4 regions of the Lysinibacillus sp. NPDC093688 genome follow, and region 1 is predicted to be linked to each of the others. Evidence: riboswitches for the same ligand, from Rfam matches in the RefSeq annotation. Region 1 holds a riboswitch; each other region holds the start of a gene.
What was found. A riboswitch is a leader RNA that binds a small molecule or an ion and turns the genes downstream of it on or off. The one in region 1 is predicted to bind thiamine pyrophosphate.

Region 2: linked by a shared signal. The riboswitch ahead of thiM (hydroxyethylthiazole kinase) and the one ahead of thiW (energy coupling factor transporter S component ThiW) in region 1 are both predicted to bind thiamine pyrophosphate.
Region 3: linked by a shared signal. The riboswitch ahead of thiT (energy-coupled thiamine transporter ThiT) and the one ahead of thiW (energy coupling factor transporter S component ThiW) in region 1 are both predicted to bind thiamine pyrophosphate.
Region 4: linked by a shared signal. The riboswitch ahead of thiC (phosphomethylpyrimidine synthase ThiC) and the one ahead of thiW (energy coupling factor transporter S component ThiW) in region 1 are both predicted to bind thiamine pyrophosphate.

The regions. Positions count from the first base shown of each region.
Region 1 covers NZ_JBNNUX010000002.1:220,702-228,624, forward strand. The annotation lists gene ACQKN2_RS03250 (VWA domain-containing protein) at 1-1,485, shown strand, start outside; gene ACQKN2_RS03255 (MarR family winged helix-turn-helix transcriptional regulator) at 1,876-2,286, shown strand; gene ACQKN2_RS03260 (hypothetical protein) at 2,575-2,898, shown strand; gene ACQKN2_RS03265 (EVE domain-containing protein) at 2,915-3,361, shown strand; gene thiW (energy coupling factor transporter S component ThiW) at 3,433-3,933, opposite strand; TPP riboswitch at 4,060-4,167, opposite strand; gene ACQKN2_RS03275 (glycerophosphoryl diester phosphodiesterase membrane domain-containing protein) at 4,592-6,400, shown strand; gene ACQKN2_RS03280 (MFS transporter) at 6,783-7,923, opposite strand, start outside.
Region 2 covers NZ_JBNNUX010000008.1:18,240-26,162, forward strand. The annotation lists gene ACQKN2_RS08785 (class I SAM-dependent methyltransferase) at 1-653, opposite strand, end outside; gene tpx (thiol peroxidase) at 743-1,246, opposite strand; gene ACQKN2_RS08795 (RDD family protein) at 1,586-2,203, opposite strand; gene sppA (signal peptide peptidase SppA) at 2,216-3,229, opposite strand; gene mbcS (acyl-CoA synthetase MbcS) at 3,450-5,039, opposite strand; TPP riboswitch at 5,282-5,380, shown strand; gene thiM (hydroxyethylthiazole kinase) at 5,467-6,222, shown strand; gene thiD (bifunctional hydroxymethylpyrimidine kinase/phosphomethylpyrimidine kinase) at 6,222-7,046, shown strand; gene thiE (thiamine phosphate synthase) at 7,036-7,686, shown strand; gene ACQKN2_RS08825 (alpha/beta-type small acid-soluble spore protein) at 7,827-7,923, opposite strand, start outside.
Region 3 covers NZ_JBNNUX010000025.1:20,301-28,223, forward strand. The annotation lists gene ACQKN2_RS17765 (GntP family permease) at 1-197, opposite strand, end outside; gene ACQKN2_RS17770 (helix-turn-helix domain-containing protein) at 325-2,100, opposite strand; gene ACQKN2_RS17775 (hypothetical protein) at 2,247-2,369, opposite strand; gene ACQKN2_RS17780 (DUF4870 domain-containing protein) at 2,418-2,750, opposite strand; TPP riboswitch at 2,876-2,983, shown strand; gene thiT (energy-coupled thiamine transporter ThiT) at 3,114-3,674, shown strand; gene map (type I methionyl aminopeptidase) at 4,203-4,958, shown strand; gene ACQKN2_RS17795 (hypothetical protein) at 4,984-5,697, opposite strand; gene ACQKN2_RS17800 (polyphosphate kinase 2 family protein) at 5,901-6,731, shown strand; gene ACQKN2_RS17805 (GNAT family protein) at 7,019-7,606, shown strand; gene ACQKN2_RS17810 (beta-class carbonic anhydrase) at 7,658-7,923, opposite strand, start outside.
Region 4 covers NZ_JBNNUX010000036.1:13,601-21,523, forward strand. The annotation lists gene ACQKN2_RS20625 (helix-turn-helix domain-containing protein) at 1-496, shown strand, start outside; gene ACQKN2_RS20630 (catalase) at 941-2,446, shown strand; gene thiC (phosphomethylpyrimidine synthase ThiC) at 2,878-4,656, opposite strand; TPP riboswitch at 4,980-5,094, opposite strand; gene ACQKN2_RS20640 (AEC family transporter) at 5,754-6,683, opposite strand; gene ACQKN2_RS20645 (S-layer protein) at 7,019-7,923, shown strand, end outside.

The DNA of each region.
Region 1 (7,923 bases):
GTCGGTGGCGAAAATAGCTTTGGCTTAGGCGGCTATTTTAAAACACCAATCGAAACTTTACTACCTGTTGAAATGGAGATTAAAGGTAAGGAGCAATTACCATCATTAGGGCTGGAAATCGTACTTGACCGTTCTGGAAGTATGTCTGGAGCAAAGCTAGAGCTCGCTAAGGAAGCTGCCGCTCGTTCAGTTGAAATGCTACGAGATGAGGATACGCTCGGATTTATTGCCTTTGATGACCGACCTTGGGAAATTATTGAGACAGGGCCACTTGGCAATAAGGAAGAAGCTGTAGATACGATTTTATCTGTAACGCCAGGTGGGGGTACTGAAATATATGGATCACTTGCTAAAGCTTATGAAAATCTAGCCGATTTAAAGCTACAGCGTAAGCATATTATTTTATTAACTGATGGACAGTCACAGTCGGGTAACTATGAAGACTTAATTGCACAAGGAAAAGAAAATGGCACGACTCTTTCAACAGTTGCAATTGGTCAGGACGCAGATGCCAATTTACTTGAAGCGCTAAGTGAAATGGGCAGTGGGCGTTTTTACGATGTTATTGATGAGCAGACGATCCCTTCTATTTTATCTCGTGAAACGGCCATGATTTCACGCACATATATTGAAGACAACCCATTCTACCCAACTATATTTAATGCATCTGGCTGGAATACGCTATTTGCAAATGGGGTACCTAAAATGAATGCTTATATAGGTACGACAGCAAAGCAGGGAACTACTGTTATTGCAGAAAGTGAGAAGGAAGATCCGGTACTTGCAGAATGGCAATATGGCCTTGGCAAAACATTTGCCTTTACTTCTGATTCGACAGGAAAATGGGCAGGAGACTGGGCAAGATGGCAAAATTGGGACACATTTTGGCAAACGCTTATTTCAAAAATGCTACCAAGCTATAACGATGTTGCCTATGATGTACGTCTAGAATCAGACGGCTCATTTGTCATCACTGACCCAACAAATGAAGCGGCGTTCTTAAATATTGTTGCTGTCAATGAAGCGGGTGAAGAACTTGAAACACAGCTTGAAACAATTTCAGCATCACAAGTTCGGGCAGTTGTACAAGCAAAACCAGGACTAATCTTCTTCCGCATTGCCGATGAAGAACAGGCTATTTACCAGGCTGGCTTAAGTGTGCCTTATAGTGCTGAATATGAATTACGTCCAGTGAATGAAAAGCTAGTCGAAGAGCTAACAAAGCAAACAGGCGGCTCCGTTTTGAAAGAACCAAGCGAAGCGTTCCGAGAATTTACTAAAAAAGGTGCGGAACGCCAAAATATTGCAACATGGCTTTTATTAGCAGGGATGCTATTATTCTTCATTGATATAACCATTCGACGCTTTGGTTGGGGCTTCCTAACAAGACCGAAGAAAAAAGAACAGCGTGTAGAGGAAAAACCAATACAGGCAGAGGACACAAATGTAGCCCAGCTATTAAAGGGCATGAAAAAACGATCCTAGTAATTTAAAACAATGGTTCATTGCTTTATAGTAATGAGCCATCGTTTTTTTTTTTGTAATTCTATTTTTGGGCTATCAGGAGATGACATATATAACGTGGGGTTGATTTCCGTTCCGACTGGGCGCTTTCCTGGGGGCGTCGGGGCAACAGGATGTTGGTCACGAAGGCGTTATCACAGGATGTGATGGTTTTAGCCTTCGTTCCTCTATCGCTAATCCCCAAGGAGTCGCCCAGTCTCCACTCCAATCAACAACTGAATTAGAGAATTTTTAAAAAGTAAAGTTTTCCTTGTAAATAATGTATATAAATGTAATAATCAATGATAGTAATAAAATATTACTATCATTTTTAAATACTAAAGATTTGAGGTATCAAGTATGACCAATATAATGAATTCATTTGGTTTTCTAAGTTTTAAATTAGCGGAGGCTTTAGAGGGGAATCTCGAGCAATATATTAGCGAAAAATTTCAAATGAAATCCAGAGAAGTCGGGATCATGATGGTAGTAAAAGAAAAAAAACTTAGCCAAATTCAAATAGGGCAGATTTTAAAGTTGGATAAAAATAGTGTCCGCTTTTTTATCGATGGTCTAGAAGAAAGAAAGTATGTGTATAGGGAGAAAAATCAAGAAAATAGAAGAGAGAATTTAATATGCCTTACGGAACAGGGTGAAAATTTGGCAGAAGAATTAATGAAGACCCTTGCGATTTCTGAGAATGAAGTTTTAAACGTACTTTCATTGGAAGAAAAAGAGCAATTGAAAAGCATTTTGGCAAAAGTATATGAAAATCGTGTATAGGGTTTAACTTCTTTCAGCAACCTGCTGAAATAGAGGAACTCAGTCTAAGAACGCCACGTCCTGTGGCAACGACTGAGTGAACAACTTCGTGTTGGCCTAAAGCCTCCGGCGGATGTCACGGATTCGGAAAGGAGTTCATAAAGGATGTTAGCCTAAAATCATCGCATCCATGCGATAACGGCTAACTGACCTGCATCACGCAGGCCTAAGCACAAAGCCGAATCCGGACGCAATTATGCCGAGGCATAATTGATAATCTTATCAATAAAAATGAAAGAGTGATGACATATGAAAGCAGTAGAGGTTATGAAGGAGTATTTAAAAAGAGCACAAGAAGAGGGTCAAGATTTATCTGATATGTATGCAGATCATGGGGAATTGAAAAATTTTAAAGGTGAAATTTTTAAAGGAAGAAAAGAAATACAGAAATTTTACACGTCACCTATGCCGAAAGGATTTAAGTTAACTATCCAAAATATTGAAGGTGATGATATGGAATGTGTTGCTATCGTTTCAACTACTTGGGATGGTTTGCCAAGCCCAGTGATTTTGGAAGAAAAGTTGATTCTTGAAAATGAAAAAATAAAATCATTTACAATGATCCCAAAATAAAAGGAGAGCTCTTCCTATGACTGAAAAGGACACGAAATATTGGATTGGAGTAGCATCTCTCAATCATGTGCAAAAAGGGGTTGAGGGAGGATTCAGTCAGCTATGCCACGGCAAAGAAAGACCTTTGAAACGAATGAGAAAAGGAGACTGGATTATATATTATTCTCCTAAAAAAAGTCTAGACGATAATGCCCCTGTAAGAGCATTTACCGCAATTGGAAGGGTAAAAGACGAGCGAATATACGAGTTTCAAATGGCAGAAAATTTTATTCCTTTTAGAAGAGATATAGACTTTTACAAAGATGCTAAGGCTGTACCAATAAAAAGGATCTTAGATTATTTAGAATTTGTAGAAGATAAATCGAAATATGGCTATAAATTCAGATTTGGTCATTTTGAAATAAGCAAAAAAGACTTTTTATTAATTGCTCATGAAATGGGATTACCGTTGAAGTATGGGTGAATTTGGCCGAAAAAAAACGTTACTTTCTTAATGGTAATTAAGAAAGCAACGTTTTTAATTTGCCTAAATCATTATTTAAGAAGAGTATTAAGGTTAGTTACAAATACAGTCCTACGCAAATTGCTAGCAACGACAATGCCTAAAACAGCACCAATAGTACTTGAAGTTAAAAAGGCAGGCATGAAAAATAATGCAGCAACAGATGTCCCCATTAATAAGTGTGCGTAGGGCACTGCAATAAGTGAGGCAATAATACCTGTCCCAAACATTTCACCGATACCTGCTAGCCATTGTTTGCCGCTGTATTTATAGGCAAGAGCTGCACATAAAGTACCAATGACACTTCCAGGTATTGCTAATAATGAGCCTGTGCCTGTTAAAATACGAATAATGGCTGTGACAAAGGCGACCATAACAGTAGGTACTGGTCCAAGAATGATCGCACCAATAACATTAATAGCATGCTGTACAGGGTAGGCACGTGCAATTCCCGTTGGTATTGAAACAAAGGTAGAACCTGCTACGGCAATTGCTACTAATAAGGCCATGATTGTTAATTTTCGAATTGACATCATTTCCACTCCTTTAAAATATGAATTTATTGGTTATCCCCGATAAACTAGGGAATTCCGCCGCTAGAGCGAAAAAAAGCCGCTCCCTAAAAACATTAGGAAGCGGCCTTGCATTTAAATAGTAAAAAGCAAGTGTCGCCACTTCCCTCCGCTAGTGTGAACTAGATCAGGTTCAAAGGGTCCGTATATGACAATATACGTCTCAGCCTTTTAAAGACTCCCCTAGTGGTAATAATGGTTTTAACTTCTTTCAGCGGGTTTCTAAACACCCGCTGAACTAGAGGAACTCAGTCTAAGAACGCCACGTCCTGTGGCAATGACTGAGTGACCAACATCACGTTGGCCCAAAGCCTCCGGCGGATGTCACGGAATCGGAAAGGAATTCTTTGTGCAAGCACAAAGCCGATTCCAGACGCAATTATGCCGAGGCATAATTGATCTAATAATAATGTAGTAAAGACAGCCTGTTTTCCTTGATATACAAGGAGTTTTAACAGGGAAATCAATCATAGTTACTACCATTTTAGCACACCCGAAAGAATGGAGCTAGAACTACTATATACTCACTCATTACACTCCACAGTCTTGTTGGAATGAATGAAATGTAGGTATATAATGGAATATGTACCATGATACTAACTAAAGGAAAACCAAAACCATGAATACGAAACAAACCAATACGAATCGTTTAAGATTTATGCCTTTTCAGATGACGAGGGATATTTTAAAGGTGTGGAAGTATGCGTACCGTCCTTTTCTTATATTTGAATTGATATACAAATTGCTAACGATAAGTGTATTTATCCCGTTGTTATCCATAATTTTTAACAAATTACTGGCTGTTGGGGGCTTCGAGGCAGCCGCCAATCATGACCTTCTGCGCTTCTTGTTCAGCAAATATGGTCTACTTAGTGTACTGGTAATGATGCCAATTGCCATCATGCTCATTTACACAGAGTTCACGGTTCTCTTCTATATTGCGTACTATGGGATTCAAGAGAAGCGCGCACGAATCCGCCCCGTATTGTTCAAGGCAATCTCTAGCTTGCCAGGTTTATGGCGCATCGGGGTTTTCGGACTTGCTCTCTATTTATTGCTCCTGTTCCCGCTACTCGATGCCAACATCGGTGGAACACTATTGCCTAATATGACGGTTCCGAACTTTATTACGGGTGAGCTGATGAAGACAACCTTTGGAACTATCGCTCTTGTCATCGTAGGACTGCTCATTTTGGCATTGAACTTAATCTGTATCTATGCTCTGCCGATTATGGTATTAGAAGGCAAATATCAATTCTGGAACGCCGTTCGCGAGAGCAAGCGATTATTCTGGCGTAGTAAGTGGTCATTAGTTAGAGCTGTGTTTGAATGGGCAGTAATCTTCCTGTTGCTGTTCATTCTACTTATCTGCCTGATTACCCTAATCGCCCTAATCGTGTTTCTCCTTCCTATTGGGGATGGCGATTCTAGATTAATGATTACCATTGGCATCGCGCTTAGCTTTGGTTTGTATATCGCAACACTAATTATGACTCCAATGTTCATTACCATTATCACCCTGCTTTATGTACGATATCAAGGTCATGACCGCGTGGACATTGATACCGATGGAGTCGATGCTTCTGTCTGGAAAGGACGCGATATGCAGCGTTCGCTCATGCGACGTTATCGTGCAGCGCTGACTGCATTCGGAATGCTCATTCTTATTGTTATAGGCTGGGGAGCAACCGCCCTGTTGACTGATTGGGGAGAAGCCAATGAAAAGTTCATCATTATGGCTCATCGGGGCGACACCATTTCAGGCATAGAGAATACAATGGGTGCCTTCGAAGGCGCCATTCGGACAGGTGCTGATTATATCGAGCTCGATATTTTGCAGACGAAAGATGGCAAGCTTGCGGTCATTCATGATGAGAATTTGAAACGACTGTCCGGCAAAAATGTGAATGTTTTTGATCTTACCCTCGCCCAGCTTCAACAAATTTCGCTGCGTGTAGGTAAGTTCCAAGACAATGTGCCATCTCTTGATGAGGTGTTGGAGCGTACGAAAGGTAAAATCAAGTTAAATGTGGAGCTCAAAACACATGGATATGAGAAAGACTTAGTCCCTATCTTAGTCGATACGATTCGTAGACATAAGGCAGAACAACAGGTCATTTTCCAGAGCTTAGATTATGAGCTCGTGCAGAAAATGAAGAAGGCGGCACCAGATTTAACAGTCGGGTATGTCATATTCGCTACATTTGCTTCACTCAATCAGTTCGACGCGGATTTCTTCGTCGTCGAAGAGTCTTTTGCCCGTCCTCGATTAATTAGTTCAGCGAAAATGATCGATAAGCCGATTTATGTTTGGACCGTGAATGATGTGAAAAGCGTTGAATACCTCTATACGTTAGGTGTAGATGGCATCATAACGGACATTGCCACTGACGCAAAGGAGACCGTTCAAAAGCTGCATAAAGAATAGAATCAGAAATGAAACGATCATCTGCTCCTTTTTGAATAAAGCATGAACACCCGGTATTTAGCGAGAGGCGCTAAATACCGGGTGTTTTGCGTTATTTATAGTTGCACATCATGACCGTCAGCCTGCAGCTAGCTTTTGCTATTTCTCGTGTATATAAATCCCAATGTCCGAAAGATTTTATCATACGTATTTGTTGGAAGGCTATCATACCCACACTCTCCACGATAGAATGTTTCGGTAGCAACATTTGATAATGTTAGCAACTTCTTATGAATAACCTTTCTCCATACGGAAAGCGAATATAATTTCCTCATATATATTGTTCAACAAGTTATCTAATGGTTGGGTTCATACCTCTAAAATTAATCAATCGCTTTTCAGACTATTTTGTATCAGGATGCATAAGGTGAGGTGCTTTTTTCATTGTCCAAATAAGTGCAAGGAAGAAGCAAGCCATTAAAATAATAGACCCGAAAATATAAGGACTGTTCATATTCCAATCGAATAATATACCTGCTAAAGCTGGACCAATCATATTACCAAGACTCATATACGCATTGTTCATACCAGCTGCAAAGCCTTGTTCATTTTCAGCAAGCTTTGAAATCAGTGTGTTGACTGCTGGACGAATCAATGTCGTAGCTGTAGAGAAGATTGTCGCTACAACTAGAATAAGAGCAAAGCCAGATACAAATAGTATTAAGAAAATTGAAACGGATGCAATAAATAAATTGACTAACACTACTTTCATTTCGCCGAAGCGATTAAACAGTGGTGTAATAACAAATATTTGAACAACAACACCAAAAGCGCCACCGACAACTAATATAATGGCGATCTCAGTAGGTGTGTAATTAAACTTATCTGTAACAAATAATGATAATGTTGTTTGGAAGTTAGCAATTCCGAATGAGAATACTAGCATGATAATTAGCATGACAAAATAAGGCATTCGGACTGAACGTACCATTTGCTTTGCAAGATTATCCTGCCTCTGCGCTTTTTGTGCTGTGTTTGGTTTTGTACCAGGCAATAAAAAGAACGATAAAATGGCTGCTAAGATAGCTGCAAATCCAGCTGTATAAAATGGGAAATGCAAACTAACTTTTGAAAGGAATCCACCGATACCAGGTCCAATCATAAAGCCAAAGGACATTGCTGCCCCTAGCATACCCATACCTTTTCCTCGTTCCTCATACGTTGTGACGTCTGCCACAAAAGCCATAATAGGAGGTGCCACAAATGCAGAACCAAGGCCACCTAAAAAGCGTGCCAAGAAGAGCATCCACACATCTGTAGAAAGCCCGAAACCAATTTGTGCAAGTCCTGTTACAATAAGACCGAAGATAATGAGATTTTTTCGACCGTATTGATCTGAAAGATTCCCAGCAATTGGAGAAAATACGAATTGTGCTAAGGCGAACGTTGCGATCAACATGCCAAGTACTTGTCCTGCAGCACCAAATAGTTTTAAATACTCAGGCATGACAGGAATAATAATTCCAATACTCCCCATTGCGATA
Region 2 (7,923 bases), on a different contig from region 1:
AAATAGCCTCCATCCTTTGTGTAGTTAATGGACTGCTCAATAAATAAGTGATGTGCATAACTCAATCCTTCTGAAGGACATAGTTCATAATCTAATGCGATATCTTCATTTGGATAATATCCGACTGGTAAATCACAAACAATAGCATCTGCAGGACTTACTAATAAATCTTGTAACGCATCTTGACGGTATAAAGAAACAGGCTGCTCTGTCAAATCAGCTGTAGCAGCAGCTATACGAATAAGTAGTTCATCAACCTCTACACCTGTTGCCTCTATTTTCTCGTCTAATAAATTCATAACTGTTAGGAGTAAATTCCCTGTACCTACTGCAGGATCTAAAATCGAAATTTTTTCGGTTTTTAGACGATCTGCATATAGTTGCTCTACAAAATAACCAACTAATAATCCAAGAGTATCCGGTGTCATTTGGTGATTCGGCTGAGAACCTTTTCGCATCCCCTTTAAAACAGCAATTTGAATCGCTTTGCGCACATCTTCCTTAGTAGCACCGTCTTGTGAAAAATCAACTTCCCCATCTAGCCATGCTTCTAAGCCATCTAGAATACCCTCTAGCAATGTAACATTATGTTCTTTTTCTATCTTTTCAGCATGTTCATTTAGCATACCAAACAACTTCTCGATATTTTCCATACATAACTTCCTTTCACACAGAAAAGAGCCGTGACAAAAACTTGTCACAGCCCCTTTGTCTAGTAATATCTTAGCCTAAAATCAATAAATTATGCTAGTGCTTTGACAGCTGCAATTGCCGCTTCATAGTTTGGATGGTCTGTTGCTTCAGGAACATATTCCACATATGTCACTTTGTCATTTGCATCCACAACAAATACTGCACGTGTTAGAAGACGTAGCTCTTGAATATAGACACCATATGCTTCACCAAATGACAGGTCACGGTGATCTGAAACTGTTTGAACAGCATCAATACCCGCTGCTCCACACCAACGTTTTTGAGCAAATGGAAGGTCAACAGATACTGTATAGATCACTACATTATCACCTAAGCCAGCTGCTGCTTCATTAAAACGACGTGTTTGCGCATCGCATACACCAGTATCCAATGATGGTACAACGCTAAATAAACGAATTTTTCCCTCTGAATCTTTTAATGTAACAGCTGACAGGTCATTCGCTAATATAGTGAAATCTGGTGCTTGATCTCCAACCTTTACTTCGTTCCCTATAAGTGTTACTGGACCATTTTTAAATGTTACTTGTGCCATATAAACGCCTCCTAATCTTCATATGTACATAATATTACTAAATGGAGGGAATTAATTGCAACTGAGACAGCTTATCAAAAATAGTTTTGAAAAATCTTTTCGCACCTATTCTGCCATGTTTACTTAAAGTTGCATCATTTTCCAAGTTCATCACCATAATGTAGAGTTGATTTTCGTTCCGACTGAGTGCTTTCCTGTGGGCGTCAACCTTTACTCCAATCAACTTTATACACGGATTACGTAAATGTCATCCCAACTTTTGGAGATAATCGATTTCTCAACTAACAAATCATGAATCAAAAATAAAGAGCCGTCTCTGTAATGAGACAGCTCTAGCTATTATTCTTCGTTTTTTCCCTCTAGCTTTTCAGGTTCTGATTTCTCCTCTAGAGATACAGGTTCAGTCTTTTCCTCTTTCATTGGCAAAGAAGGTTCCACAATATTTTTTTCTATATATATTTTTTCATGAACGACAGTTGTATCCGCGAAAAAATCATGTAGGCCTTGATTGTTCGGTAAAATGCCTACAAGAATATAAAGTGGCACAAAAATGCTATTGATGATACGCCCGATCCAATCACGGAATAACACATCTGACCAAGTCAGCTTCTCATGCTTTAATGAAATAACACGTAATCCAAATATCATTTTCCCTAATGTTTGCCCAAAAAATCCCGTCATTAACACGAAATAGCTGTAATAGAAAATAGCGGATATAATCGAAATGGGTGCATACCACACTGTTTCAGATAATGACCAATCCATTAAATAAAAAATTGGGTTAACGAGAATTCCACCTACTGCTGTAATAATTAATCCGTCTATTAAAAATGCCCAAAAACGGATCCAAAAGCCTGCCGTTTTTAATGCATAATTTTTATTCGTAATTGGCCTATCTATTAGGAGAGCATTCTCTATAGAGGATGACCCTTGCATAACAATTTCATTGTTTGTCATTGTACTCCCTCCTTAGTATTCGCCATATAAGTACATCATTTTAGGTGCTTTATAGTCCGCCATAATTTTCATCAGCATTTTTTCCTCTGCTGATGGACCAAATACGGATCCAATTTTCATCCCAACATATGATTGCCAGCCACCAACATCATATGAATACTCAAATAATGCTGCGTCCTCTAAACCAAAGTCTTTACGCAATGCAGTAATTGCTGCTTCTTCATCACCAATCTCATCAACTAAGCCTGCTTCAAGAGCCTTCTTACCACTAAGAATTCGACCATCAGCCACTTTTTTCACATCTGGTTCTGACATATTACGTCCTTTTGCAACAATACCAACGAATTCTTGATACGTTTCATTAATCATGTCTTGCATCATAGCACGCTCTTCTGGTGTCACTTCACGCATTGGACTAAGCATATCCTTATGTTCACCAGATTTAAACGTTTCATATTTAACACCAACTTTTTCTGCTAATGCCTGATAATTAATTGATTGCATAATGACACCAATCGAACCTGTAATTGTATCACGTTGCGCAAATATTTTATCTGCAGGTGCTGAAATGTAATAACCACCTGAAGCTGCCATCGAATCCATAGATACATAGATTGGAATTTGTCGCTCTTCTTTAATTTTCAACAGTTTTTTATATATTTCTGCTGATTCCTTGACACCGCCACCTGGTGTATTAACACTTAAGACGATACCTTCCACAGTCTCATCATATAAAATACTATCTAATTGATGTAAGAAAAATTGGTGATCATAAGAAACTGGTTGCCATAATGAACTTGAGCCAACATCTTGAATCGTACCATCAACCTTTAAGTATGCTATACGTTTATCCATATTGCCGTCTTCTTTAACCTCTTCCATTACCGTCAAGTCGTTTCCAGCCACTAAGCTATCAAAATTGCTAAAGAAATCTGATTTAAATATTGCAAAAACAGTGTTGATTCCTAATGAAAATACTAATAGCACACCTGCAATTATTAAAGCAGCCCACCTTTTACCATTCATATCTTTCCGCCTCCTCATAACGTTATACGATTGATATCCTAATTTGTTTCATACTTATTGCAATAATATGGCCTATCGCCATAACACGGGGTTGATCTCCAACACTTTGCAAAAGCTTTAACTTATCCAACCTATAATAATACATTACCTAATATAAAAAAAAAATCAAAGTTCATAAAAAAAGCAGGAACTTTGATTTTCGACATTATTTCCTAGGAAATTAATGATGAGTGATAGAATGGATTTTTTCTTGCTCTCGTAATTCGACACGACGAATTTTGCCTGATGTAGTCTTTGGTAGCTCAGTAACAAACTCAATCACACGAGGATATTTATATGGGGCTGTTAAAGTTTTTACATGGTTTTGTAGTTTTTTTATAAGTGTTTCATTACCAACTTCTCCTTCACAGAGCACAACAAACGCCTTTACGAGATTTCCACGAATCTCATCTGGACTCGCGACAACGGCAGTTTCTTTCACTGCAGGATGCTTCAATAACGCATCTTCTACCTCAAATGGGCCAATCGTATACCCAGACGATATAATGACATCATCTCCACGTCCTTCAAACCAATAATAGCCATCTTCATCTTTATATGCACGATCACCGGTAATATACCAATCGCCTCTAAATTGTAAATTTGTCCGTTCTGGATCGTTTAAATATTTTTTAAATAACGCGGGCGTTTCACAGTGTACAGCAATATCTCCAACTTCTCCGACCGCAACAGGACTTTCAAAATCATTGATAATTTCAACAGAATTACCCGGGGTAGGTTTACCCATTGAGCCCATTCTAGCCTCCATCCCTACCATTGTACCAACAAGTAATGTATTCTCTGTTTGTCCATAGCCATCTCGTACTTGTAAATTAAAAACCTCGGAAAATACTTTTATCACTTCACTATTTAAAGGTTCGCCCGCTGACACAGCCTGACGTATTGTACTTACATTGAAATCTTGTAAATTTTCAAGACTCGCCATAAATCGATATTCGGTTGGTGTGCAACACAGAATATTAATATTGAATTTTTCAATCAGTGCAAGGTAAGTACCCGCATCAAAGTGACCTTTGTAAACAAATGCTGTTGCACCACTTCCTAAAGTAGCGAGGAACGGACTCCAAATCCATTTTTGCCAGCCAGGAGCTGCTGTAGCCCATACTATGTCACCTTCTTGAACACCTAACCAATTTGGTGCAGTAGTTCGTAAGTGTGCGTAACCCCAGCTATGTGTATGTACTGCTGCCTTTGGATTGCCTGTTGTACCACTTGTATATGCTAAAAATGCAATGTCTGTACTCTTAGTTGGTGTAGAATTAAAGTAGCTTTTTGGTTGGCTTTGCATTTTTTCAAGCAATGGCTGCCAAGGTTCATGTGCATGACCAATGACAAATTGCTGTATTTCTTGTAAATTTTCAACACTATCAAATTGTTCAATATAAGGCTCAAATGCAACAACACCTTTTGCGTTAGCGTGATTGATTCGATATTCAATATCCTTAGATCTCAGCATTTCTGAACTAGGTATAATAGTTAAACCTGCCTTTAACGCCGCAATGTACACAATATACGCTTCCACTGATCTCGGTACCATAATTAAAATAACATCACCTTTTTTCAAACCTTGAGAGGTAAATACATGTGCTGCCTGATTGGCCTTTTCAAGTAAGGCTGCATATGTAATGTACTGAATTTCTCCGTTTTCGTTATAAACTAATAATGCGTTTTTGGTAGAATCCTGTGCATATTTTTCAATTTCCTCTGAAATGTTATACCATTCTGGTGCGATTAAATCTTCTCTTTTCATGGCAAATGCCCCCTTTTGTTACGCCCATTATAAAACTCAATTTTTATCATTTTCAATGGAATTCACTCTAATTCATGAAAGTCGTGACAACTATCATGCTCTGCTATATGGCATCAGTCACGTATTGCTTCTATCCATTTCAACTTGGCGTAATCGTCGCTTTCGCACAGAAAATCTGAATGAAGAAAAAAACTCCCTATTGAACACAAATGAATAATATGGTACATTTTGGTCAACTAAAAGCAAGATTGCAGGGGGACTCATTTAGAGTTGAGAAGGTAAAACCTGACCCTTTGAACCTGTTAGTTAATACTGACGTAGGGAGCAGTTCACATCGAATTACTGATGAAAGGCTCTTTTACGTGTTTTTTGCACGAAAAAGAGTCTTTTTTGCACGCTTACGTCCATCCAACGAGGAGGACTTAAATTGATATTTCAAACGATTCGTAAACAAAATCCACTTATCCATTGCATGACTAATTACGTTGTGGCTAATTTTCAAGCAAACGGCTTATTAGCAATAGGCGCTTCTCCAGTCATGGCTGATGACGGTCACGAGGTTGAAGAAATGGTCACAATCGCCTCAGGCTTATTGATCAATATCGGTACCCTAAATGAGCGAATGAAAGAATCCATGTTACTTGCAGGGAAAAAAGCAAATGCTCTTGGCATTCCCGTTATTTTAGATCCTGTTGCTGCCGGTGCAACATCTTACCGAAAACAAACGGTACAGCAATTACTGAAGGACATTAAATTTGCGGCAATACGTTGTAATATCGGAGAGCTAGCGGCAATTGCCAATGTAGACTGGCAACAAAAAGGCGTAGATAGTGGTAGTGGTTCAATTTCTGTAGAAGTTGAGGCACAGAAAGTAGCTCAACAATACAATTGTATTGTTATTGTGACCGGTGAAAAGGATTTTATTACTGATGGCACACATCAGCAATGGGTTACAGGTGGAAATGCTCAAATGACAGAAGTTACTGGAACAGGTTGCTTATTGAGTGCATTATGTTGTGCATCCTACGCCGCAGGAAATCAACCGTTTGACCAATTGCTAGAAACATTATCACTTTATAAAAAATTGGCAGAAAAAGCTGCTTCTTCTACTCGATTCATTGGCGATTTTCAAATTGCTGTATTGAATGAACTACATCGCCTTTCCAAGGGTGGTGAAGAATAGTGGATATTGTAACGACAATTGCTGGTTCAGATAGTGGCGGCGGCGCAGGCATACAGGCTGATTTAAAAACATTTCAGGAATTAAAAGTGTTTGGAACATCTGTTATTACAGCTTTAACGGCCCAAAATACACTGGGTGTATCGGGTGTATTACCAATTGAAGTGAGCTTTATTGAAAAACAACTTAGTGCGCTAATCGAGGATTTTTCAATTAGTGCTATTAAAACAGGAATGCTATTTTCCTCCGAAATCATCCAATCAATTGCACATATTTTAGCCGAAGTAAATATTCCGCTTATTGTAGATCCTGTTATGATTGCAAAAGGTGGCGAAAGTTTATTACAGCAAGAAGCAATTGAGGCATTACGAAGTGATTTGCTACCTTTAGCAACAATTGTAACGCCAAACATCCCTGAGGCCGAAACCCTTTCTGGAAGGAAAATCAATTCTTTAGCAGATATTAAAGAAGTAGCTCAGGTCTTATTACAAACAGGCGTTCAATGCGTCGTTATGAAAGGCGGTCATTTAGAGGATAAATGTTATGCTACTGATTATGTATTTTTTCAAGATGGTCGATCGTTTTCCATGCAGTCTACTCGTATTGCAACAAAAAACACGCATGGTACAGGCTGTACGTTTTCCGCAGCATTAACTGCTTTTCTTAGTCTTGGGCTACCTATAGAAGAAGCAATTGAGGAAGCTAAAAAATTTATTCAATTAGCCATAACTCATGATTTATCTATAGGTAATGGCCATGGTCCAACAAATCATTTTGCTTATCAAAACTATAAGGATTCCTGCGAGGTGATCATTCATGAAACGTGACGATCTACAGCTATATTTTATTATGGGTACAGGTAATGTTTTCAATCAGGAGCCAATAAACGTTTTAGAGAAAGCTCTCCAATCCGGAATTACAATGTTTCAATACCGTGAAAAAGGGTTAAATACACTAACTGGACAAGCATATGAAAATTTTGCTCGCAAATGTCAAAAGCTCTGTCAACAGTATCATGTTCCGTTTATCGTCAATGATAATGTAGAACTAGCTATAAAACTTAGTGCAGATGGTGTTCATATTGGCCAAGAAGATTTTCCTGTGTCGATGGTACGTGAAAAAATTGGCAATATGATTCTAGGGGTTTCTGTTCATTCACAAGCTGAATTACAAACTGCTCTACAATATGGTGCTGACTATGTAGGAATTGGTCCAATTTTTTCAACCACCTCTAAAAGCGACGCCAAACCGCCTAGTGGAACTGAATTTTTACAACAAGTTCGCAAACAATACCCGGAGCTCCCTATCGTTGCAATTGGAGGCATAAACTGCTCGAATGCACATACTGTATTTAAAGCAGGTGCAGATGGAATAGCAGTTATTTCCGCGATTTGCGAAAGTGAGGATATTTCAAATACAGTCTCTACATTTAAAGCATCTCTTATTTCTTTGCTCTCATTGAATTGAAATGGGAGGACCTGACGCTTCTCTTTCTATATAGATAAATTACTGCCCGTTAATACGGGATAAAAAATAAACAATTTAAACAAACTAAAACCAGTGCCTTTTACGGTCACTGGTTTTAATTTTAATTGCTGATTATGCAATTATTGGTTGTTTGGCATACCTTTTAATTGAGATTCTGCCATTTGTACAAGACGTTTAGTGATTTCACCGCCAACGGAACCGTTAGCACGAGCTGAA
Region 3 (7,923 bases), on a different contig from region 1:
AGGTAGTAGTTTTTCATAAAGTTTATAAACCCGGTCATATAGTCGCCCTGTAGTGAATCTAAAATAGGCATTTGATTTAAAATAATGACGATTAAGCTGGCAATTGGCGCAATAATAATGATACTGAACCCGCGTAGTGCTAGAAAAATTAATAAAGCCAGGGAAGCAATAATCGTAAACAAACTCCACATTTCCATTCCTGTTAAGCCCTCCTAGTTTAATATAAATATTCTGAAAATTCAATAAGTAGGGTTTAGTATAACAATGAATACTATGAAAATACTATGTAAAAACAGACAAAGATAAGATCTATACTTTGTCTGTTTAGGCTAACTTCGCATTTTGTAAGTAAGAAAACATATAGATGGCAAGGTTTAATTCAAACATAGTTTTCCCATTTTGCTCATCAACTTCTATCAATGAAAAGATCGTCTGAAGCCTATATTTAATAGTGTTTAGATGTACATAGCATGCTTCCGCAGTTTGTTTGCGATTTTGATTATGTTCAAAAAATAGTTTTAGTGTATATAACAAATCAGTTTTATGCTGTTTGTCATATTCGATAATTGGTCCAAGCTTCATCTCTACATATTCTGCCATTTCCTGTGGGTCGTTATGTAAGAAAAGTGAGTATGGTCCAAGCTTATCGTAGGATAAAATGAACGGTGCCTGTTCGAGTGTTTGTAAATAGTCAATGCACTTTTTTGAGTCCCGGTGAGAGCTAGAAATATTTTCAATAGTGTCGAAATGTCTCCCTAGGCCAACGATAAACGACAGTGAATTGTACTTTTTAGAATCCTTATCGAGGAGCTTGAAAAAAAGTTGAATGCTTTCTTTAAATTGTTCAACTGGTTCTCTTAGATTGTTCATAAATAAAAAATGATAGTGTAAATCATGTTCTGAGATAAAAACTGGTAAGGAAAATAAACGTGCTAAGCGATAAAGTAGCTTGCTAAATTGTTGCTGCTTTTTTTTAGTTTGAGCAACACCATACTTACTTCCCTCAAGCTGTAGAGTAGCGCATAAATAATGGGTCGTTTGTTGGGCTTCTTGACGTTTATAAAAGGCATTAAAATTCAAGTTTAGTAGCTGTTGTAACAAATAACCGTCATATTTGAAGGAAATTTCAAGCTCCTTTTCCTCCTCGGCTAATTGTAAGGCGAAAAGAGCACTTGCCTGTTCTACTGCAAATAAATCTAGAGGATCCATCTGTAAATGTTGATCCATAACAATCAACAGTATTCCTATTACACCCCGCTCTGTATGGATAGGGAACAAATAACTTACATACATTTCATGGTTGATTGGTATATGTACTTGATGTCGCACGCATTGTTGAACAACTGTATGAAGATGCTCTGATTCCTGCTCTTTTAAAATTTCGGTTGCAAGCTTTGCTGTTGAAGAAGATGTGACAAGTAAATCGTAAAAATCAGTGGTAATTGCTACAGACTGTCCTAGTAAGGAAGCGAGGGTATCGATCATATCGTTTAGTCGACCTCGTGTTAAAGAGACTCGTGTTAAAGCATTATAAATGCGTTTAGAGCGTTCGTTTTGAGTAAATAATTTTGCATTTTCGATGGCGATTGAGGATTGATTCGCAAATGCTTGAAGCATTGTTAAATCACTATTCTCAAACTGTGTATCTCCTGAAAAATTGACAATCGTTAACACGCCTATACATGAATTACTTTTATCAAGAAGCGGAGCACAAACAGCACTTTTTGGGTAAGTAAAATCACCGACTGCTTTTGTATAGTTTTCTTCATACTGTGGAAATAAATCGGCCATATTTTCAGTTACATCATCGCTAGTATGGAATCTAAATGCCTTTTTTTGAGAGAATACTTTTCCAGTCATCCCTTCATTTGAGGCAAGGTGAATTTTCTTCAAGTAAGCTAGATCATAACCTACAGTATGCTTAGCAATTAAACGATCTGTCTCTGTATTTAACATAAACAGCACACCTGCATCAGCACCTTTAATCACATGGAGTACTTCACTAATAAGTTTCTCTAACACTTGGTCTATATCGAGTGTTGATGTTAGGACCTGTGCAGCATTAACCAAGCTCATTAATTGTTTTTCGGTATTTATCATAAACAACTCCTCATGTGTATTGTTAAACTTTATATTACAGTGCCATATAGAAGATAGCGAACTGTTAAATAAACGAAAAAAAGAATCTGCTGAAAAAAGTAAGCAGATTCTTGTTATTAAGCCCATTTAACTTTAAAAACGTATTATTACTTATAGATGTTTTTGGAGGAATTAGCCGTTCCCTTCTTTGCAGCGATTACTTTTTTAACAATTGGAATAACGATAGGTGCTAATTTTACGGCGGTTTTGACAACTTTAGATACTTTCAAAAAATAACAGCTCCTTTTAGTACTCTCTGTTCAAGGTTGAAATGAAACTTATCGGATAACGCGAACAGCTTGAATAATATTCCAAATGACGATTCCTATTGAGACGAGAATGTAAATTGCGAATGAAACTAACCAAATGATAAGAAATGTACTGCTACCTGAATCAGGTTCAAAAGTGTTGAATGATAAAGTTGAGAAAATAAAGACTGCAAAAAATATTATTCCAAATGCGACTGGGATTAAATGTGATATTAGTGCTCGAAGAGAATGACTCTTTACGTCGTGATCTTTTGAAACAAAGTAAACTACTAATGGCACAATAAAAGGTGCGAAAAAGATACTGAGATAACTAAAGGCAGATAAAATTTTTTGGTTCTCCATAGTTGTACCTCCTTTTTTAATATTTACGCATGAAAAACAGTAAAGTTTCAAAAAATTAATGTGGAAGAGGTTGTAATCGTTATAGTGTTTGCGTACAATGAGGTTGTTCAACTAAATTAAGATGTAACGACCACAAGGGGAGCTGATGATGTCAGCTGAGACTGGGCACGTAATGCCTTGACTCTTTGAACCTGTAAGTTAACGCTTGCGTAGGGATGTGGATAGAAACCGACACTTTTACGATGTGAGGCTCTGTCCTGGCATCGTTTTTTAATAATTATTGATGCCATATAGGAACATATTTGCCAACTGATTTCTATTCCTGCTCTTGTATCCTACATCGGAACAAAGGAGAGAATAATTATGGACAATAAAAGACTTTTAATGCTTGTGGAGATTGCGATATTCGCAGCGATTGGCCTTGTGCTTGATCAGGTTTCCTTTAAAGTATGGGCACAAGGTGGCTCTGTTAGTCTCGTGATGGTTCCAATAGTGTTAATAGCATTTCGCTGGGGCCTTATTCCAGGCATGACAACGGGTTTACTCATTGGTGTTATGCAAACAATGTTTGGTGCCTATATTATACATTGGCTTCAAGGAACACTTGATTATGGTGTTGCCTTTACAGTAGTAGGCTTAGCGGCCGTTGTGCGTGGGCCAGTGCTTGAGGCTGCAAAAGATTTAAACAAAAAGAAAATGGCGCTTTATATTATTTTAGGAACGGTAATAGCGGGCTTTTTACGTTATGCAGCACATACCATTGGGGGCGCTGTATTTTTTGCAGAGTATGCTGGCGATCAAAATGCATGGATTTATTCAATTATTTATAATGGAACATATATGCTACCAGCAACGATTTTAACAGCGATTGTCGGTGTTCTGTTATTTACGGCAGCACCTCAATTAATGCAACGAAAATCATAATTATTATGCCCTTCACACGAGTGAAGGGTTTTATTTTTATTAAATTGGATGAAGGATCATTGTTTTTTAGCTCATCCCCATAACATGAGGTTGATTTCCGTTCCGGCTGGGCGCTTTGTTGTTGCTGTCGCTACGCTTTCGCACAGAGCAAAGCTTCCTGGGGGCGTTCGATGAGCCGCTTCGCTTCGCTGCAGGGTCTCGGGCCAACAGATGTTTTTTGCGCGAAAGCGTAGTGCTAACGTAGCGGCAGCAGCACCGAGGTTGGTCACGAAGGCGTTATCACAGGATGTGATGGCTTTAGCCTTCGTTCCTCTTTCGCTGATCCCCGAGGAGTCGCCCAGCCTCCACTCCAATCAACTTATGCATGGCATACGTTTTAAATAAATGTCATTCTTAACTTTTAGTAATGAGCCTGTTTTCAGCAATTTACACTTTATGATGGCATATAATATTTAGAGCGTTTAGCGTTTTATGTATAAAAAGTTATGTTATATTAAATAGAGATATTAGATGAAAGGGACGTTAAAAATGATTGTAAAAACGCAAGAAGAGATTGAAGCCTTTAAAAAAATCGGCCGTATTTGTGCTGAAATTCGTGAAGCCATGAAGGCTGCTACAAAACCAGGTGTAACAACACTTGAACTAGATGAAATTGCAGGCCGTATGTTTGCTGAGGCAGGAGCAGTTTCTGGACCTAAAGGGGAGTATGATTTCCCAGGATACACATGTATTAGTGTTAATGAGGAAGTCGCACATGGTATTCCAGGTGAACGTGTGATTAATGAGGGAGATATCGTCAATATAGATGTATCTGGTTCATTAAATGGTTACTTTGCGGATACGGGCATTTCATTTGTAGTTGGTGAAGGTTATGAGGATAAAGAAAAGCTATGTCGCGTAGCTAAAAGTGCTTTCGACCGTGCAATGACAAAAGTAAAAGCTGGATCAAAATTAAACCAAATCGGCAAAGCTGTTGAGCGTGAAGCATATGCCAATGATTTAACAGTGATAATGAACCTAACAGGTCATGGTTTAGGTCGTTCTTTACATGATGAGCCAAATCATATTTTAAATTATTATGATGCATGGGATTCTACAATTATGAAAGAGGGCATGGTACTTGCAGTCGAGCCATTTATCTCAGCGAAAGCGGAGCATATTGTGGAATCTGGTGATGGCTGGACATTCGTTACGCCAGACAAATCATTAGTTGCTCAAATTGAGCATTCAATTATCGTTACAAAAGACAAACCAATTATTTTAACTTCACTTGATGAACAATAAAAAAGCTAAAAATCCTGCTACCAATTTAATTTTGGTGGGCAGGATTTTTTTTAATAAATAATATACCGACAAGTAGCACTCCACATAAAAATAAGGCTGCCGTTGACACAAGTAGCTCATCAAAACCATTATGTAATGCGACCCCGATATAGGACCAGATAAATACACTTGGATAGATAATATCAAAATAATGGAAACGGATATGTAGTGCTATTGCTACCCCAAGTGTTAGTAAAATAACTGCCCAAAGGGGATCACTAAGCCCAAAACCATTCCATTGATAAGATGTTAGCGTAAAGCTTACATTTGTCATCAGGCTGAATGTAATCCACCCGAAGTAAATCGAGAAGGGTAAACGACCTGTAAGTGAATTATTGCTGAGTGGGTACGTTTTGTACAACTTAGATAAATACAGGACTAAAATAAACGTACTGACAATTGACACGATAAATAGTTCGTGATGCCAAACAACAATTGCTAACGCCTGCATGATACATATGCTACTAAAGAGAACAGTCTGTTGAATAGATGTCTTTTTTAGATTCATGACTAACCAATAACCAAGTAACATGTAAACCACAATCCAAATCACATAACTAACATCAAAAGGTGCAAATATTACTGGAAAACGATTTGAGATCTCTAAGGAAGATTGACCGTTTATTTTCATGAAATAGGATGAAAAGGTTAGGATAAGTGAGACAACGTAAGTGATTGTCATCAAAAAAAATCGAGGCATGTTTTCCTCTCCCTTCGTGTTAAATTGTATAGGGAAAAGACAAATAAGTATAGGACTGTAACGTTATATTTTCATTATAACGGAAATTTCCAACAATGTATCGTGTTGTTTCGCTAAAATTATCTACAATTTACCATTTAAATGTGCATTCATATATTTCTTTAGTACAATGGGAGTATACAAATGTAAGGAGTGAAGTTTTAATGACTCAAAATTTAAATAATCTAGATCTATCAGTTAATCTGGATAAGAAAATGTATAAAAAGAAATTAAAAGTACTCCAGTATGAAATGTTAAATGCTCAACAGTTTTTATTAAACAATAAAATAGGGTTAATTTTAGTATTTGAAGGTATGGATGCTGCTGGTAAGGGTGGTGCTATTAAGCGTCTAATCGAACGTGTTGATCCACGTGGTTATGTCGTACACCCGATTTCAGCACCTCAGCCTCATGAACTACGCTACAACTATTTACAACGCTTTTGGAGAAAGCTACCACAGCATGGGCAAATCGCTATTTTTGATCGCTCATGGTATGGCCGTGTATTAGTTGAGCGTATTGAAGGATTTGCAACAAATGAAGAGTGGTCTCGTGCATACGAAGAAATTAATAATTTTGAAAAGATTTTAACGGCAGAAGATTATATTGTTATTAAGTTTTGGCTTCAAGTATCAGATGAGGAGCAGCTTAAACGTTTTAAAGAACGTGAGCAAGATCCGTATAAGTCTTGGAAGCTAACAGATGAAGACTGGCGAAATCGTGAAAAAACACTACAGTATACGGAAGCTGCAAATGAAATGTTTGAGAAGACCGATAAGAAAAGTGCTCCATGGGTTCTAATACCAGGAGACGATAAAAAATATGCACGTGTACAGGTGCTGCAAGAAACACTAGCACATATAGAACGTGAAGCAAAAAAACGTGGCCTTCATGTAACGAATGTCTTAGACAAAGCGCATTTAGAAGATGCTGAATCGTCTAGCCTTGAATTGCTAGAAGAGAAGCCTAAAAAACAAAAACAAAAAGTGAAATAATGTTATTGATGCTGTAACAACAAGACGAGATGTTTTAGTTGTAGCAGCATCTTTTTTTACATACAATAAAGTAAAACTTCAATTCGGTGGGGGTTTACCCACAAATTGTTAGTTGAGCATTATAGTCAGTTAATCGTGTACTATGTTGATTGAAATTCAATTTAAAACAGGGAAAGACATTTACTGGCCGTTAAAACGGGATACAGTGAAACTTCAGGCAATTGGGGTTAGATCCATTGAAAATGAACGCAGGCTTTAAACAATTATCGGAAGGTTAGTGTGGAAAAATGGTGCTTAAAATTTGGAGACTATTGAGGAAAAAGGGTGAAAATGTGGTATCAATTCAGGGGGGGAAATGCTACATTCGCACATTTTATGAAAAAGACGCACAAAGTTTAACTGATCTCGTAAGCCGCAATAAATATTTTTGGTCTACATACGAACCGTTACAACGACCTGAATATTATACAATTAATGCTCAATATAAAAAAATTCAAGAAAGCTTATACTTAATGGACTCAAAGAGGGAATTTACTTTCGGTATTTTTGAGCCAGGTACAAATAATCTAATAGGACATATTGCTCTTTATGCAGTAAAACGTTTACCGTATTCCAGTGCGTTTGTTGGCTATGCGATGGATGAAATTTATGTGGGAAAAGGGATCGTGACAGAAGCAGTGAATATGGTCGTGCAATTTGCGTTCGAGCAAGTAGGCTTACATCGTGTAGAGGCTTATGTTTCAACACAAAATAATCCTTCTATCCGAGTTTTAGAAAAGTCTGGATTTCAGCGAGAAGGTCTTTTGAGAAAGCTGCTGTACATTAATGGCCAATGGGTGGATCATTATATGTATGCACGTTTAGAGAACGAATAAAAAGAAGCGTCTTACTTTCAAGTAATGAAGGATAGACGCTTCTTATTTTTACTATTGTTTACTACCGTCTATGATTAAATCAAGGCGACCTGTATTTGGATCAACTACTAATCCATGAACAGGCACATCTTTCACCATTAACGGGTGATTGCGAATTGTATCTACGCTTTTCTTAACACTTGTTGCTACGTCGCCAAAGCCACGTAAAAACTCTTTTAAATCAAGACCTGAATTTTCTACCGTTTTGATAGTATCGGGATTAATCCCTCTAGCAACCATTTTATTTAGCATTGCTTCTGGGTCAACTGCGCTCATAC
Region 4 (7,923 bases), on a different contig from region 1:
GCAAATCCGACGTTTTATGCTGAAGTATAAATTACATGAAAAAGCTGCAATTGAGCAAAATTATCGTCAGCTTTTTCATTTAATTATTGAACATCCTATATTTTATACGATTCAAAATGGCATCATATCATTTACACAAAAACTGATTGAATTGGCCCGTGAGGCACGAATGGAGAAACGGGCTGACTATGTAGAACTGGCCATAGAAATTATCGACCAACAATTTCAGGATAGCGGGTTATCTTTACCTTACGTTGCCCATAAATTAGGGATTAGTCCCAATTATTTAAGTACGATTTTTTCAAAGAAGCAAGGCTTGCCACTTAAACGCTACCTGCAGCAGGTCCGAATTCATAATGCTACAAAAATGCTAGTAGAAACTGATTTTGCTATTAGTGAAATCGCCTATTTAAATGGTTTCGAAGATTCGAATTACTTTATTAAAATTTTTAAACAGCACATCGGCATTACGCCTAATCGTTATCGTAAAACTTAAGAAGGCTCTTCATCGTAACGTGGAGTGGAATTGATTTACGTTACGACTGAGCGCTTTGAGCGAAAGTGTAGAGGGATAAAGGCGTTATCACAGAACGCGGTGGCTTTAACCCTTCTTTGTTCATTAGCCCTAAAAGGCCCTTTTTTCAATTATCATATTTCATTTTCAATAAATAAAAGAATTTACTTTAAAGCCTTTTAATTTCGAGCTATCCCTTCTTTATAGCTCATTTTCAATAATTCTCGAAAAACATTTCAATAAACTAGTTTTGTTGTAAAAATCATTCATAAGCACTTTCAATCTAGCATATATTTATAGTTTATATCTTAATATAAATATTCTTTAACAATAATGATTATAATTTACTAGCAATTCTAGTTTGCATTTGTTATAGTTATTGATGAAGAGTTTGACTCACAATTTTTCTTTAGGAGGTAAACTAATATGACAAACAAAAATGATCGTAGCCGTCGTTTTACAACAGCAGGTGGCGCTCCAGTAGTAAGCAACCATGATTCAATGTCAGCAGGTCCTCGTGGCCCTCTACTTCTTCAGGATGTATGGTTAGTTGAAAAATTAGCGAACTTCAACCGTGAAGTTATTCCTGAACGTCGTATGCACGCTAAAGGTTCAGGTGCATTTGGTACTTTCACTGTAACGCATGATATTACTCAATATACAAAAGCAAAAATTTTCTCAGAAGTTGGGAAAAAGACAGACATGTTTGCACGCTTCTCAACAGTTGCAGGTGAGCGTGGTGCAGCGGATGCTGAGCGCGATATTCGTGGCTTTGCACTTAAGTTCTATACCGAAGAAGGTAACTGGGATTTAGTTGGTAACAACACACCTGTATTCTTCTTCCGTGATCCTTTACACTTCACAGATTTAAACCACGTGGTAAAACGTGACCCACGTACAAATATGAAAAACGCTAATTCAAACTGGGATTTCTGGACTTCATTACCAGAAGCACTTCACCAAGTAACAATCGTAATGTCTGACCGTGGTATTCCATCTGGATACCGCAACATGCACGGTTTCGGTTCTCACACTTATAGCTTTATTAATGAAGAAAATGAGCGCGTATGGGTTAAATTCCACTTCAGTACAGAGCAAGGGATTAAAAACCTAACTGGTGCTGAGGCTGCAGAAATAATCAGTAACGACCGCGAATCTTCACAGCGCGATCTATATGGGGCAATTGAAGATGGCGATTTCCCTAAATGGAAAATGTCTATTCAAGTAATGACAGAAGAACAAGCTCGCGAATTACCATATAACCCATTTGATTTAACAAAAGTATGGTATAAAAAAGACTTCCCATTAATTCCTGTGGGTGAATTTGAGTTAAACAAAAACTCGGACAACTACTTTGCTGAAGTTGAGCAAGCTGCATTTGCACCATCTAACATTATCCCTGGCATCAGCTTCTCGCCAGACAAAATGTTACAAGCTCGTATCTTTGCGTATGCAGATGCACAACGCTACCGTTTAGGTGTAAACCACTACATGCTTCCTGTAAACGCACCAAAATGTCCATTCCGTTCATTCCACCGCGATGGTGCTATGCGTTTCGATGGCAACCTTGGTTCTACTTTGGGCTATGAACCAAATAGCTACGGCGAATGGGAGCATAACTTAGACTATAAAGAGCCTGAATTACGTATTGACGGTCATGCAGGTATCCATGACTTCCGTGAAGATGACAACAACTACTTCGAGCAGCCAGGTAAATTATTCAACCTAATGACTGCTGAAGAGCAACAACGCCTATTTGAAAATACTGCTAATGATATGGCATCAGTTGAAGAGTTCATCAAACGTCGTCATATCCTTCACTGCTATTTAGCTGACCCAGCATATGGTGAAGGTGTAGCAAAAGCTATGGGTCTTTCATTAGAAAGTATGGATCTTTCAAATCCATACGTGAAACAACCAACTAACGTTTAACATTTCAGCAAGGCAAATTGATTTTTTTCTACTATTATTGATATCCAAATCCAACTTTTTACTCCATGTGAAGGGCAACTTCACATGGAGTTTTTTTATCTTAATTACAAAACGAGGGCTCATCACCATAATGAGTGGTTAATTTCCGTTCCGACTGGGCGCTTTCCTGGGGGCGTCCGATGAGCCGCTTGGGCCAACACGATGTTGGTCACGAAGGCGTTATCACAGGATTTGATGCTTTTAGCCTTCGTTCCCCTATCTGCTCGCTCCAGGGTCTCATCTGTGACGCTGATCCCCAAGGAGTCGCCCAGCCTCCACTCCAATCAACCTATATACATGCATAGGTTTTAACAAATGTCATTCACCACTTTTGGTGATGAATCAAAATAAGACTTGCGCCTAATTTGATAGACACAAGCCCGCTCTAATAATTATTGATAAATTTGACTGCCTGCCTTTTTAAATTCCTTCGCCTTTTCCTGCATACCTTTGTGGATTGCTTCAGTCGTATTTAAGTCTTTTTCTTTTGCATAAGTACGAATATCCTGTGAGATTTTCATACTACAAAACTTAGGTCCACACATTGAACAGAAGTGCGCAGTTTTTGCTCCTTCTGCTGGCAATGTTTCATCATGATATTCGACTGCACGCTCTGGATCTAGCGATAGGTTGAATTGATCGCGCCAGCGGAATTCAAAGCGTGCCTTAGATAGTGCATCATCACGTTGCTGTGCCCCCGGATGCCCTTTCGCTAAATCAGCAGCATGTGCAGCAATTTTATACGTAATAACCCCTACACGAACATCATCACGATTTGGTAAGCCAAGATGCTCTTTAGGCGTCACATAACATAGCATTGCCGTACCATACCAACCTATCATCGCAGCACCAATGGCTGATGTAATATGGTCATAGCCCGGAGCAATATCTGTCGTTAGCGGCCCTAAAGTATAGAAAGGAGCTTCCTTACACACCTCTAACTGCTTGTCCATATTTTCTTTAATAAGATGCATCGGCACATGCCCTGGTCCTTCTACCATCACTTGTACATCATGCTCCCAGGCAATTTGTGTTAATTCCCCTAGCGTTTCCAGCTCCACAAACTGAGCCTCATCATTTGCATCGGCTATAGAACCAGGACGTAAACCATCACCTAAAGAGAAAGCAACATCATAGGCTTTCATAATTTCACAGATTTCTTCAAAATGTGTATATAAGAAGCTCTCTTGATGGTGATATAAACACCACTGCGCCATAATCGAGCCTCCTCGAGACACTATGCCGGTTACACGATTAGCCGTTAATGGCACATAACGTAGCAATACCCCTGCATGAATCGTGAAGTAATCAACACCTTGCTCTGCTTGTTCGATTAACGTATCACGATACACTTCCCACGTTAAATCCTCTGCCACACCATTTACTTTTTCTAGCGCTTGATAAATCGGCACCGTCCCTACTGGCACTGCGGCATTACGGATAATCCATTCACGTGTCGTATGAATATGCTTACCCGTAGATAAATCCATAATGTTATCAGCACCCCAGCGTGTAGCCCACGTCATTTTTTCTACCTCTTCTGCGATAGAAGATGACACCGCTGAATTCCCAATATTGGCGTTAATTTTCACGTGGAAGTTGCGTCCAATAATCATTGGCTCTGCCTCAGGGTGATTAATATTAGATGGTAAAATTGCACGTCCCGCCGCGATCTCTGAGCGTACGAACTCAGGATCCATATTTTCGCGAATCGCTACAAATTCCATTTCTGGAGTAATAATTCCCTTTCGTGCGTAGTGAAGCTGTGTTACATTTCCACCTTTCTTCGCACGCAAAGGCTTTCTAGATAAATCAGGAAATACATTTTCTTTTATTCGTGGATCTTCAGAATTGCGAAACCCATTATCTTCTGGCTTGATCGTACGACCTTCATATTCTTCAACGTCACCTCGTTCTCTGATCCACGCACTACGTAAAGCTGGCAATCCTTTCGTAATATCCACCTTATGCGCAGGATCAGTGTACGGGCCACTCGTATCATAAACACGCACTGGCGCATTTTTCTCTTCACCAAAGCTTCCTGTCGTCGGACTTAAAGAAATTTCACGCATTGGTACTAAAATATCTGCTCGAGATCCTTCTACGTAAACCTTTTTACTTCCTTCAAAACTTGACATAATCGTAATGTTCTTATCGCTAACTGTTGTCATAAACTACTTCGCTCCCTTTTATATTTATATAAGGACCGAATCTAGCTCACCCACAAAAATCAATTTCGCCTTGGCGTAATTGCGTCCGGATTTTGAATTGTGCCCGCACAATTCATTCCTTTTAAAATCCGTGACATCCGCCGGAGGCTTGTCTTCATTCAGCAGGCGTTTGGGCACCCACTTGATAGGAAGCTTAACCGCATACATCTCATCACCTGCAAAGATAGGAGTCTTCCGCTGAATGAAGACAAAAAGCCGAATCCAAAAAAAATTTTGGATCCGGCTAAGAATGTAAAGGTATAGTTATTGCAAATAACATAGTGTGCAATAATGGTTAACTTTCCCACGCTGGTATGAGCCAGATCAGGTCCAAAGGGTCAAGAAACCTCTATGCGTTTCCCTCTCAGCCTGACTCATCAGACTCCCCTAGTTAATACTATTAAGTTTGATGCTAGTGTAGCAGATATTGCTAATAGATGGAAGCTTCATTTGATTATTTTTGGCTTTTCATCAAAAGTTGGCGACAGCCATTGATCAATTATGCCTCGGCATAATTGCGTCTGGATTCGGCTTTGTGCCTAGGCCTGCAGATGTTTTTTGTGCGAAAGCGAAGCGTCAGCAATAACATGATGCAGGTCAATTAGCTGTTATCGCATGGATATGATGATTTTAGGCTAACATCCTATATTAATCCCTTATCGATTCCGTGTTCCACTGATGCTTGGACACTACTGAGATGGGAGACTTCTACTGAAAGAAGTTTAAACGTAAGCCATGAATTTTAGTTGATTGGAGTGAAGGCCGGGTGACTCCTCGGGGATTAGCGATAGAGGAACGAAGGCGTTATCACATCCTGTGATAACGCCTTCGTGACCAACATCGTGTTGGCCTAAGCGGCTCATCGGACGCCCCTAGGAAGCTCTGCTCTGTGCGAAAGCGAAGCGTCAGCAATTGTTTTATCTGTGCGAAAGCGTAGCGACAGCAACAACAAAGCGCCCAGCCGGAACGGAAATCAACCACACGTTTTGGTAATTAACTTATATAAGTCCCTACAAGGAGGGCTGCAATCCTATCTTTGATTCAGAAGAGCATTTAGGTTAGGTAAACAACAACTCCGCTACATAAATTACAATCGTCACTGTAATACAGCTCACAATCGTTGAAAATAAAACTGTTTGTGCAGCAGTTGCCGATTCTACGTCATATTCTAATGCTAGACTAGAGCTATTTCGCGAAGTCGGGAATGAACTAGCTATAAAAAGTGATTGTGCCACGACACCATCAAGACCAAGCGCAAAAATGATAAGCAATGCTACGGCTGGCCCTATGATTAATCGTGTAAAACAGCTAATGTATACCATCTTATTGAACATGGATTTAATTTCAAGCTGTGATAGTTGTGCCCCTAAAGTTATTAATGCTACAGCGATAAAGCCACCTGCCACATGGTCTATCGGAATTTTTACGAACTGCGGAATAGGGATATTAAAATAGTTCATAGTAACGCCGATAATAAGTGCATGAATAATAGGCATTTTGAGGAAGTCCTTCAAAATCGACATGCCTGATTTTGTTGAAGAAATTAAATTGTACAAGCCGTAAGTATAGGTCGTCATATTTTGAAATATGACGAGAATGACTTGAATCGCTACCCCAATCGGCTGGGTCACGAAAATCATTTGTGCAACTGGAATACCATAGTTGCCTGAATTAATTAGGACAACGCTATTTTTAAACACCGCAGCCTCTGTTTTTACTAAACCGAGCCCCTTTGCTAGAAAGTGACTAAGCACCATTTGGCTTCCGATAAAGAGCAGAATAAATAATGCCACTTCCCCTAGCACAGACAGCTCTATACTTGTTTCGTATAAATTCACAAAAACAGCTGCTGGCATAAAGCAATATGTAATAAGTTGAGATAACGCCTTTAAATTAAAACGAAATTTCCTTTGTAAAACTGCGCCAAGTACTAGAAGCACTAAAATCGGAGCTACAATTTGAAAAAAAATCATGCCGAGATACATCATAGCGTGTCCCCCTTTCCTCTCCTATAGTAGTGCTGTTTGTATACTCGGTCAATGCACTTCATCGTTTATTCATCCCTCATAACAAGGCCATTTTCTGAACATAACGAAACTCATCTAGTATTTTTCATCATGTTAAAACAATGACAAATGGCTCTTTTGGTTGGAAGGATGATTTATTTATTGAGATAATAAACAATTCAATCTTAAAACAAACGATACAGAAAAAGGGGCTATCACTTTATTTAAATTAATATAGTAAAATGACCCAATCGCGCACTAAATTGAAGAAATGTATGATATATTATCCATTAAATACAATGATTAGGGTGACAAAAATGAAGAATAAAATATTTTCTACTTTTATGGCTACTGCTATTACAGCAACCTTAGTAGTGCCTACGTCAACTGCAAATGCCACATCTAATGATTCATCGTTAAACCACTCAATTCACATTGATGGGCAGGTAGCTGCAGCCAAAACAAAAGGGCAAAGTGTGACCATTACCAACATTACTAAAGATAAATTACTTACATCCAATGGCCAATTTAAAATTAGTCAGTCATTGAAGCCCCTCTTAAACACATCTAATAATGCTGCATTGGCGAATGCTGAAGCTACTATAGTCGTAAAGAACGGTGAAATTACTAGTATTTCATCACTAACACTAACTAAAGCTGGAACAAAAAATAAAGCGGTAGATTTTGATGGCGGTGACGCGCAAATTGCTGGAAGTCTAACTGTAAATGCGGATTATGTAAAAGTTCAAAATGTCACTATTGAAGATGAGCTTATTGTAACGAATCGTGTGAAGAAGGCCATTACATTTGATGACGTTACTATTGGGGATACAATTACTTTTAGACCTTTATTGACTAGAAATAGTAATTGGTTAAATGTTTCTCTAAAAAATATGCAATCTCCAAACATTAACTTAAAGCGCACTAAAGTAAGTGTGACTTCTGACAAAACTATTTCGAAAGTCGAGGTAATTGGTAAAGTTACTGCATTTGAAGTAACGGCCAATGTTGATAAACTGATTATCGATGTTGAGAAAGATTTCAGCCTTTACGGAAAAGGTAAAATTGAGCAAGTAGTTGTCAAACATGGGGCAAAGGTGGCATTAAATTCAGGGCATCTAATTAATAAAGTGCAGGTGGATGATAAAAAAGCCTCTGTGTCATTACCTGTTTTAAATAAAACGGAGCTAAGCAATTTAGTAGCTTCACCTCCGTATGTTGC